DNA from 4 places in the Lawsonibacter sp. OA9 genome. Region 1 is predicted to be linked to each of the others. Evidence: a T-box and tRNA genes for the amino acid it is inferred to sense, from the RefSeq annotation. Region 1 holds a T-box; the other regions hold tRNA genes.

Region 1 (2,196 bases):
TGATCCGCCAAAGCGCGGGCGGCCACGGCGCCGGCATAGCCCGCTCCCACGGCCAGAACGTCAAATTTCTCCTCCAAGCTCGATCCCACCTCGTTTTCCGGCCTGCTGGCCGTTATAGATGTTCCTTTGTATCATATCACACTTTCCCGGAAAAGGAAATTAAAATTCCTTGAAGATTGGATAAAATAAGCGTAATATGCTGTTCCATCCCCCTTGACATTCCCCGAAAAAGCAGATAAGATATCAACTGCATATAGAAACACGCGATGAAAAGGACGAGTATCCACCCCTGAATGGTACAGAGAGCCGCCGGTCCGGTGCGAGGCGGACAGGAGGGGGAGGGGAAAATCACCTTGGAGCAGAGGGCCGAACCGGGAAGCGCTGTGAGATCAGGCTTCCCTGACAGTAAGCGCCTCCGGACGCCCCCGTTACCAGGCAGGCTTGAGTGGCCGTGGTCTTTTCCCGCGGCAAGAAGAGTGGTACCGCAGAGGATGTTTCGCCTTTGTCTCTTTCGGGGGACAGAGGCGTTTTCTTTTTTGAAAGGAGCGGCTTCTATGAACTGCCCCCAATGTGGACGCCCTATGGAGGAGGGGACGATGCACACCTAAAAATACCCCTTCTGGACTCAACAGGAATTACGGTTTTTCCGCGGTCCGACGGACGTGGTGGAGCTGGGGCCCCACGGTGACGATACCACCAGTATGTTTACCCGGGACCCGTTTCCCCAATTTCCCCATACGATGCTCTGCCGGCACTGCGGCTTAGTCACATTCCCATGTAATCTGATAGAAAAGTCTAAAAAAGACCTGAAATAGGAGGAAGCAAACCAATGGACTACAACAAGACCATCAACCTGCCCAAGACCGATTTCCCCATGCGGGCCGGACTGCCCGCCCGGGAGCCCGGTATGCTGGAGGGCTGGGAGAAGCTGGACCTGTATCACGAGCTGCTGAAGAAGAACGAGGGCAAGCCCCTGTTCTCCCTTCATGACGGCCCTCCCTTCTCCAACGGCAACCTGCATATGGGCCACGCTCTGAACAAGTCCATCAAGGACTTCATGGTCCGGGCCGCGGCCATGCGGGGCCGCTACACCCCCTATATCCCCGGCTGGGACAACCACGGTATGCCCATCGAGTCCGCTATCATCAAGGAGCAGAAACTCAACCGCAAGCAGATGAGCGTCCCCGAATTCCGCACCGCCTGTCACGACTACGCCCAGAAGTATGTGAATATCCAGCGGGAGGGCTTTAAGCGGCTGGGCGTGGTGGGGGACTGGGAGAACCCCTACCTCACAATGGACCCCGGCTTCGAGGCAGAGGAGGTCAAGGTTTTTGGCGAGATGTACAAGAAAGGCTACATCTATAAGGGCCTGAAGCCTGTGTACTGGTGCCCCAAGGATGAGACCGCCCTGGCCGAAGCGGAGATTGAGTATCAGGACGACCCCTGTACCACCGTATATGTCAAATTCCAGGTCAGGGACGATCTGGGCAAGCTCAGTCAGTACGGCGATCTGTCCAAAATGTACTTTGTGATCTGGACCACCACCATCTGGACCCTGCCTGGCAACCTGGCCATCGCTGTTCACCCCCGGGAGAGCTATGTGCTGGTAAAGGCGGACAACGGCGAAATGTATATTATGGCCGAGGCCCTGTGCGCCAAGGTGATGAAGATCGGCGGCTTTGAGAATTATGAGATCGTCAAGCAGTTCAAGGGCGCTGACTTTGAGTATATGCTGGCCCAGCATCCCTTCCTGGACAAGACCAGCCAGCTCTGCACCGCCGAGTATGTCACTATGGACTCAGGCACCGGCTGTGTTCACACCGCCCCCGGCTTTGGCGCAGACGACTACGAGACCTGCAAACGCTACAAAATCGAGATGGTGGTGCCCGTGGACGACCGGGGCCGCCACACCGATTACGCTGGAAAATACGCCGGCATGAAGACCGAGGAGTCCAATCCCGTCATTCTGGCCGATATGAAGGAGAGCGGCGCCCTCTTCGCCAGCGAGGACATCGTCCACTCCTACCCCCACTGCTGGCGCTGCAAGAATCCCATCATTTTCCGGGCTACCCCCCAGTGGTTCTGCTCTGTAGACGCCTTCAAGGAGCAGGCCGTGGCCGCCTGCGACAACGTGCGGTGGATCCCTGGCTGGGGCATTGACCGGATGAAGTCCATGATTCGGGAGCGGGCCGACTG
Region 2 (2,196 bases), 2.6 Mb from region 1:
TTGGCGGGGTAACGGCCCACCAAGGCGACGATCAGTAGCCGGACTGAGAGGTTGGCCGGCCACATTGGGACTGAGACACGGCCCAGACTCCTACGGGAGGCAGCAGTGGGGAATATTGGGCAATGGGCGCAAGCCTGACCCAGCAACGCCGCGTGAAGGAAGAAGGCTTTCGGGTTGTAAACTTCTTTTCTCAGGGACGAAGCAAGTGACGGTACCTGAGGAATAAGCCACGGCTAACTACGTGCCAGCAGCCGCGGTAATACGTAGGTGGCGAGCGTTATCCGGATTTACTGGGTGTAAAGGGCGTGTAGGCGGGACTGCAAGTCAGATGTGAAAACCATGGGCTCAACCTGTGGCCTGCATTTGAAACTGTAGTTCTTGAGTACTGGAGAGGCAGACGGAATTCCTAGTGTAGCGGTGAAATGCGTAGATATTAGGAGGAACACCAGTGGCGAAGGCGGTCTGCTGGACAGCAACTGACGCTGAGGCGCGAAAGCGTGGGGAGCAAACAGGATTAGATACCCTGGTAGTCCACGCTGTAAACGATGGATACTAGGTGTGGGGGGTCTGACCCCCTCCGTGCCGCAGTTAACACAATAAGTATCCCACCTGGGGAGTACGATCGCAAGGTTGAAACTCAAAGGAATTGACGGGGGCCCGCACAAGCGGTGGAGTATGTGGTTTAATTCGAAGCAACGCGAAGAACCTTACCAGGGCTTGACATCCCGGTGACCGGTGTAGAGATACACCTTCTTCTTCGGAAGCACCGGTGACAGGTGGTGCATGGTTGTCGTCAGCTCGTGTCGTGAGATGTTGGGTTAAGTCCCGCAACGAGCGCAACCCTTATTGTTAGTTGCTACGCAAGAGCACTCTAGCGAGACTGCCGTTGACAAAACGGAGGAAGGTGGGGACGACGTCAAATCATCATGCCCCTTATGTCCTGGGCCACACACGTACTACAATGGTGGTCAACAGAGGGAAGCAAGACCGCGAGGTGGAGCAAACCCCTAAAAGCCATCCCAGTTCGGATTGCAGGCTGCAACTCGCCTGTATGAAGTTGGAATCGCTAGTAATCGCGGATCAGCATGCCGCGGTGAATACGTTCCCGGGCCTTGTACACACCGCCCGTCACACCATGAGAGTCGGGAACACCCGAAGTCCGTAGCCTAACCGCAAGGGGGGCGCGGCCGAAGGTGGGTTCGATAATTGGGGTGAAGTCGTAACAAGGTAGCCGTATCGGAAGGTGCGGCTGGATCACCTCCTTTCTAAGGAGAGTTCAAAAGCCGATAGGTTTTTGTAACGTCCTAAGGTCAGACGTCTGTGCAAAGTAGGGGTCACGTTGTTTAATTTAGAGGGCGCACGCCGTAAGGGGAGCGGTGGGGGCTCACGGGCCCATAGCTCAGCTGGCTAGAGCGCACGACTGATAATCGTGAGGTCGGTGGTTCGAGTCCACTTGGGCCCACCACCAAAAGCTGAGGGCACCCGGATAAGGGGGTTTAGCTCAGTTGGTAGAGCACCTGCTTTGCAAGCAGGGGGTCACCGGTTCGAGTCCGATAACCTCCACCACAAGATCAAATCGAAGTGTTTACCCAAGAGGGTGAGCATTTCGATCTGACCTTGAAAAGGGTCGGAGAACTGCACCTTGAAAACTGAACAGTGAAGCAAGCAAGAAATTGCGAGCAAGCAACAGAGAGGTAACAAAGTAAAATTTGTGGACTTTTTAAGGAATTAAAAGGGTAACAAATACTACAATGAAACTGAATCTGAGGCCTGCATAATTCTTATAGAACCAAGAGAACAGCTTGAAAAGGTTGTTCTACGAAGGTCAAGCTAATAAGAGCGCAAGGGGAATGCCTTGGCATCAAGAGCCGAAGAAGGACGTGACAAGCTGCGATAAGCCTGGGGGAGCTGCACATAAGCTTCGATCCCAGGATTTCCGAATGGGGAAACCCGGCAGAGCAATACTCTGTCAGCCTGCGTTGAATCAAATAGGCGTAGGCGGGGAACCGCCTGAACTGAAACATCTAAGTAGGGCGAGGAAGAGAAATCAACAGAGATTCCGCAAGTAGTGGCGAGCGAACGCGGAAGAGGGCAAACCGAAGGATTTATCCTTCGGGGTTGTGGACTGACACAACGGATTGATAGGCTAGCTGAACGGTATGGGAAGGCCGACCACAGCGGGTGATAGTCCCGTAA
Region 3 (2,196 bases), 2.3 Mb from region 1:
AACCAGCTATCTCCAAGTTCGATTAGAATTTCTCCGCTATCCACAAGTCATCCGCCACCATTGCAACGGGGGTCGGTTCGGTCCTCCATGGGGTTTTACCCCCACTTCAACCTGCTCATGGATAGGTCACCTGGTTTCGGGTCTATTGCACGCGACTTTATACGCCCTATTCAGACTCGCTCTCGCTTCGCCTCCGGTGCTGAACACCTTAAGCTTGCCACGTACAATAACTCGCCGGACCGTTCTACAAAAAGTACCTCATCACACTTTAACGTGCTTTGAGTGCTTGTAAGCACAAGGTTTCAGGTTCTCTTTCACTCCCCTCCCGGGGTCCTTTTCACCTTTCCCTCACGGTACTGCTCCTCTATCGGTCATCAAGTAGTATTTAGGGTTGGAGGGTGGTCCCCCCAGTTTCCCACAGGGTTTCACGTGTCCTGCGGTACTCTGGATCCTGACTAAATCGACTCAGCTTTCGCTTACGGGACTATCACCCGCTGTGGTCGGCCTTCCCATACCGTTCAGCTAGCCTATCAATCCGTTGTGTCAGTCCACAACCCCGAAGGATAAATCCTTCGGTTTGCCCTCTTCCGCGTTCGCTCGCCACTACTTGCGGAATCTCTGTTGATTTCTCTTCCTCGCCCTACTTAGATGTTTCAGTTCAGGCGGTTCCCCGCCTACGCCTATTTGATTCAACGCAGGCTGACAGAGTATTGCTCTGCCGGGTTTCCCCATTCGGAAATCCTGGGATCGAAGCTTATGTGCAGCTCCCCCAGGCTTATCGCAGCTTGTCACGTCCTTCTTCGGCTCTTGATGCCAAGGCATTCCCCTTGCGCTCTTATTAGCTTGACCTTCGTAGAACAACCTTTTCAAGCTGTTCTCTTGGTTCTATAAGAATTATGCAGGCCTCAGATTCAGTTTCATTGTAGTATTTGTTACCCTTTTAATTCCTTAAAAAGCCCACAAATTTTACTTTGTTACCTCTCTGTTGCTTGCTCGCAATTTCTTGCTTGCTTCACTGTTCAGTTTTCAAGGTGCAGTTCTCCGACCCTTTTCAAGGTCAGATCGAAATGCTCACCCTCTTGGGTAAACACTTCGATTTGATCTTGTGGTGGAGGTTATCGGACTCGAACCGGTGACCCCCTGCTTGCAAAGCAGGTGCTCTACCAACTGAGCTAAACCCCCTTATCCGGGTGCCCTCAGCTTTTGGTGGTGGGCCCAAGTGGACTCGAACCACCGACCTCACGATTATCAGTCGTGCGCTCTAGCCAGCTGAGCTATGGGCCCGTGAGCCCCCACCGCTCCCCTTACGGCGTGCGCCCTCTAAATTAAACAACGTGACCCCTACTTTGCACAGACGTCTGACCTTAGGACGTTACAAAAACCTATCGGCTTTTGAACTCTCCTTAGAAAGGAGGTGATCCAGCCGCACCTTCCGATACGGCTACCTTGTTACGACTTCACCCCAATTATCGAACCCACCTTCGGCCGCGCCCCCCTTGCGGTTAGGCTACGGACTTCGGGTGTTCCCGACTCTCATGGTGTGACGGGCGGTGTGTACAAGGCCCGGGAACGTATTCACCGCGGCATGCTGATCCGCGATTACTAGCGATTCCAACTTCATACAGGCGAGTTGCAGCCTGCAATCCGAACTGGGATGGCTTTTAGGGGTTTGCTCCACCTCGCGGTCTTGCTTCCCTCTGTTGACCACCATTGTAGTACGTGTGTGGCCCAGGACATAAGGGGCATGATGATTTGACGTCGTCCCCACCTTCCTCCGTTTTGTCAACGGCAGTCTCGCTAGAGTGCTCTTGCGTAGCAACTAACAATAAGGGTTGCGCTCGTTGCGGGACTTAACCCAACATCTCACGACACGAGCTGACGACAACCATGCACCACCTGTCACCGGTGCTTCCGAAGAAGAAGGTGTATCTCTACACCGGTCACCGGGATGTCAAGCCCTGGTAAGGTTCTTCGCGTTGCTTCGAATTAAACCACATACTCCACCGCTTGTGCGGGCCCCCGTCAATTCCTTTGAGTTTCAACCTTGCGATCGTACTCCCCAGGTGGGATACTTATTGTGTTAACTGCGGCACGGAGGGGGTCAGACCCCCCACACCTAGTATCCATCGTTTACAGCGTGGACTACCAGGGTATCTAATCCTGTTTGCTCCCCACGCTTTCGCGCCTCAGCGTCAG
Region 4 (2,196 bases), on a different contig from region 1:
CGCTCTCGCCTGCTTTCGTATACGGGGCTTTCACCCTCTCTGGCTGGCTTTCCCAAAACCATTCTACTAGCATTGAAGTCACTTTCTGCAGTCCGTAACCCCAGCATGCACGCATGCTGGTTTAGGCTCCTTCCATTTCGCTCGCCGCTACTTTGGAAATCGATGTTTCTTTCTTTTCCTCCGGGTACTTAGATGTTTCAGTTCCCCGGGTTCCCCTCCATACGTTATGAATTGGCGTATGGATACATACCGTTTGGGTATGCAGGTTTCCCCATTCAGAGATCTCCGGATCGTAGGATATTTGCTCCTCCCCGAAGCTTTTCGCAGCTTATCACGTCTTTCATCGGCTCTTAGTGCCAAGGCATCCACCCTGCGCTCTTTCTTGTTTGACCTTCCTGCTCCAATAGCGTTTGGAACAGTCGGTACTTGCGATGCTTTCGCATCGAGCGTTTCGTTTCATTGCGTTTACAATGTTTGATTCACCACATGCATCTCTGCCTGTGGTTCCTCGGATGTCTTTTCCTATCTCTAACGTTTCTTGCTTATCAGCTTCGCTGATAAGAGATGTTATCAATATAGATATTTTCGTATATGCGGTTTTCAAGGTACATACTGCGACAATCAGATTCCTGATGGAGACACATGGAAGCTTGCTTCCATCTGCTTTGTTCCGGTATGTTTCCATACCGAATGGAGATGGAGGGATTCGAACCCTTGACCCCCTGCTTGCAAGGCAGGTGCTCTCCCAACTGAGCTACACCCCCATGGGTCTTATTTATTATTGCTTTTTCAAATGGATTTTTCCTGTTTTAGGAAGTTTCACCTAATGGGCTTAAGTGGGCCTTTCCTCCTCTATTGAGAAGTTTCCACTTAATGGGCTTAAGTGGGCCTTTCCTCCTCTACCGAGAAGTTTCCACTTAATGGGCTTAAGTGGACTCGAACCACCGACCTCACGCTTATCAGGCGTGCGCTCTAACCAGCTGAGCTATAAGCCCTTTTTTCGGAAGTTCGCTTCACTTCGTTTTGCGAACGACCTGAAAAACTAAATTCATCCTTCGCTCTCGCTCGGATTCATTAACTTTTTTATGGTCTGGCAGCCACCTACTCTCCCACACCGTCACCAGTGCAGTACCATCGGCCGCTTAAGTCTTAACCATCGTGTTCGGGATGGGTACGGGTGTTTCCCCTAAGCGCATCGCCACCAGAAACATTGAACACTTAGCGAGGCCCTTCCGAGCTTAGTGTGAAAGCTGTTCTACGTCAGTGGAACTTCTTCTGCTTACGTTGTGTAGTAAGCTGCTCTTTTTTTCCTCACCAGTGCGTTATCTCTTCGATAACTCAACAGTAAAACACATCTCTTCACCGTGGTCACTAACCTTATGCTTCGCTTTCGCTCGCATTCGCTAAGTGTCCAGGCGGGCTTTCGCACTAGATTCGACCTTCGCCTTCCGGCTCGTTCTCATCAAATGCTCAATGCCTACTTCTTCTTCCTTAGAAAGGAGGTGATCCAGCCGCACCTTCCGATACGGCTACCTTGTTACGACTTCACCCCAGTTATCGGCTCCACCTTCGACTGCTCCCTCCTTACGGTTGGGTCACAGGCTTCGGGCATATCCGACTCCCATGGTGTGACGGGCGGTGTGTACAAGACCCGGGAACGTATTCACCGCGACATTCTGATTCGCGATTACTAGCGATTCCAGCTTCATGTAGTCGAGTTGCAGACTACAATCCGAACTGAGACGTTATTTTTGGGATTTGCTGACACTCGCGTGATCGCTTCCCTTTGTTTACGCCATTGTAGCACGTGTGTAGCCCAAATCATAAGGGGCATGATGATTTGACGTCATCCCCACCTTCCTCCAGGTTATCCCTGGCAGTCTCCCTAGAGTGCCCAACTTCACTTGCTGGCTACTAAGGATAAGGGTTGCGCTCGTTGCGGGACTTAACCCAACATCTCACGACACGAGCTGACGACAACCATGCACCACCTGTCTTAACTGCCCCGTAGGGAAGGCCCCGTTACGGACCGGTCAGTTAGATGTCAAGACTTGGTAAGGTTCTTCGCGTTGCTTCGAATTAAACCACATGCTCCACCGCTTGTGCGGGTCCCCGTCAATTCCTTTGAGTTTCATTCTTGCGAACGTACTCCCCAGGTGGTATACTTATTGCGTTTGCTGCGGCACCGAAGGGCTT

Evidence for each region. The T-box of region 1 lies ahead of ileS (isoleucine--tRNA ligase). A T-box ahead of a tRNA ligase gene usually reads a tRNA of that ligase, here a tRNA-Ile.
Region 2: it encodes a tRNA-Ile, which carries the amino acid that the T-box ahead of ileS (isoleucine--tRNA ligase) is inferred to sense. The anticodon was not compared.
Region 3: it encodes a tRNA-Ile, which carries the amino acid that the T-box ahead of ileS (isoleucine--tRNA ligase) is inferred to sense. The anticodon was not compared.
Region 4: it encodes a tRNA-Ile, which carries the amino acid that the T-box ahead of ileS (isoleucine--tRNA ligase) is inferred to sense. The anticodon was not compared.

The regions. Positions count from the first base shown of each region.
Region 1 is NZ_JAKNTI010000022.1:22,113-24,308, reverse strand. Features, by position in the region: gene glf (UDP-galactopyranose mutase) at 1-77, opposite strand, end outside; T-box leader at 258-507, shown strand; gene ileS (isoleucine--tRNA ligase) at 830-2,196, shown strand, end outside.
Region 2 is NZ_JAKNTI010000022.1:2,648,588-2,650,783, reverse strand. Features, by position in the region: rRNA gene MCG44_RS14065 (16S ribosomal RNA) at 1-1,265, shown strand, start outside; tRNA gene MCG44_RS14060 (tRNA-Ile) at 1,389-1,465, shown strand; tRNA gene MCG44_RS14055 (tRNA-Ala) at 1,491-1,566, shown strand; rRNA gene MCG44_RS14050 (23S ribosomal RNA) at 1,824-2,196, shown strand, end outside.
Region 3 is NZ_JAKNTI010000022.1:2,342,840-2,345,035, forward strand. Features, by position in the region: rRNA gene MCG44_RS12595 (23S ribosomal RNA) at 1-849, opposite strand, end outside; tRNA gene MCG44_RS12600 (tRNA-Ala) at 1,107-1,182, opposite strand; tRNA gene MCG44_RS12605 (tRNA-Ile) at 1,208-1,284, opposite strand; rRNA gene MCG44_RS12610 (16S ribosomal RNA) at 1,408-2,196, opposite strand, start outside.
Region 4 is NZ_JAKNTI010000028.1:3,642-5,837, reverse strand. Features, by position in the region: partial or broken rRNA gene MCG44_RS14710 (23S ribosomal RNA) at 1-392, opposite strand, end outside; tRNA gene MCG44_RS14705 (tRNA-Ala) at 692-764, opposite strand; tRNA gene MCG44_RS14700 (tRNA-Ile) at 922-995, opposite strand; rRNA gene rrf (5S ribosomal RNA) at 1,089-1,206, opposite strand; rRNA gene MCG44_RS14690 (16S ribosomal RNA) at 1,496-2,196, opposite strand, start outside.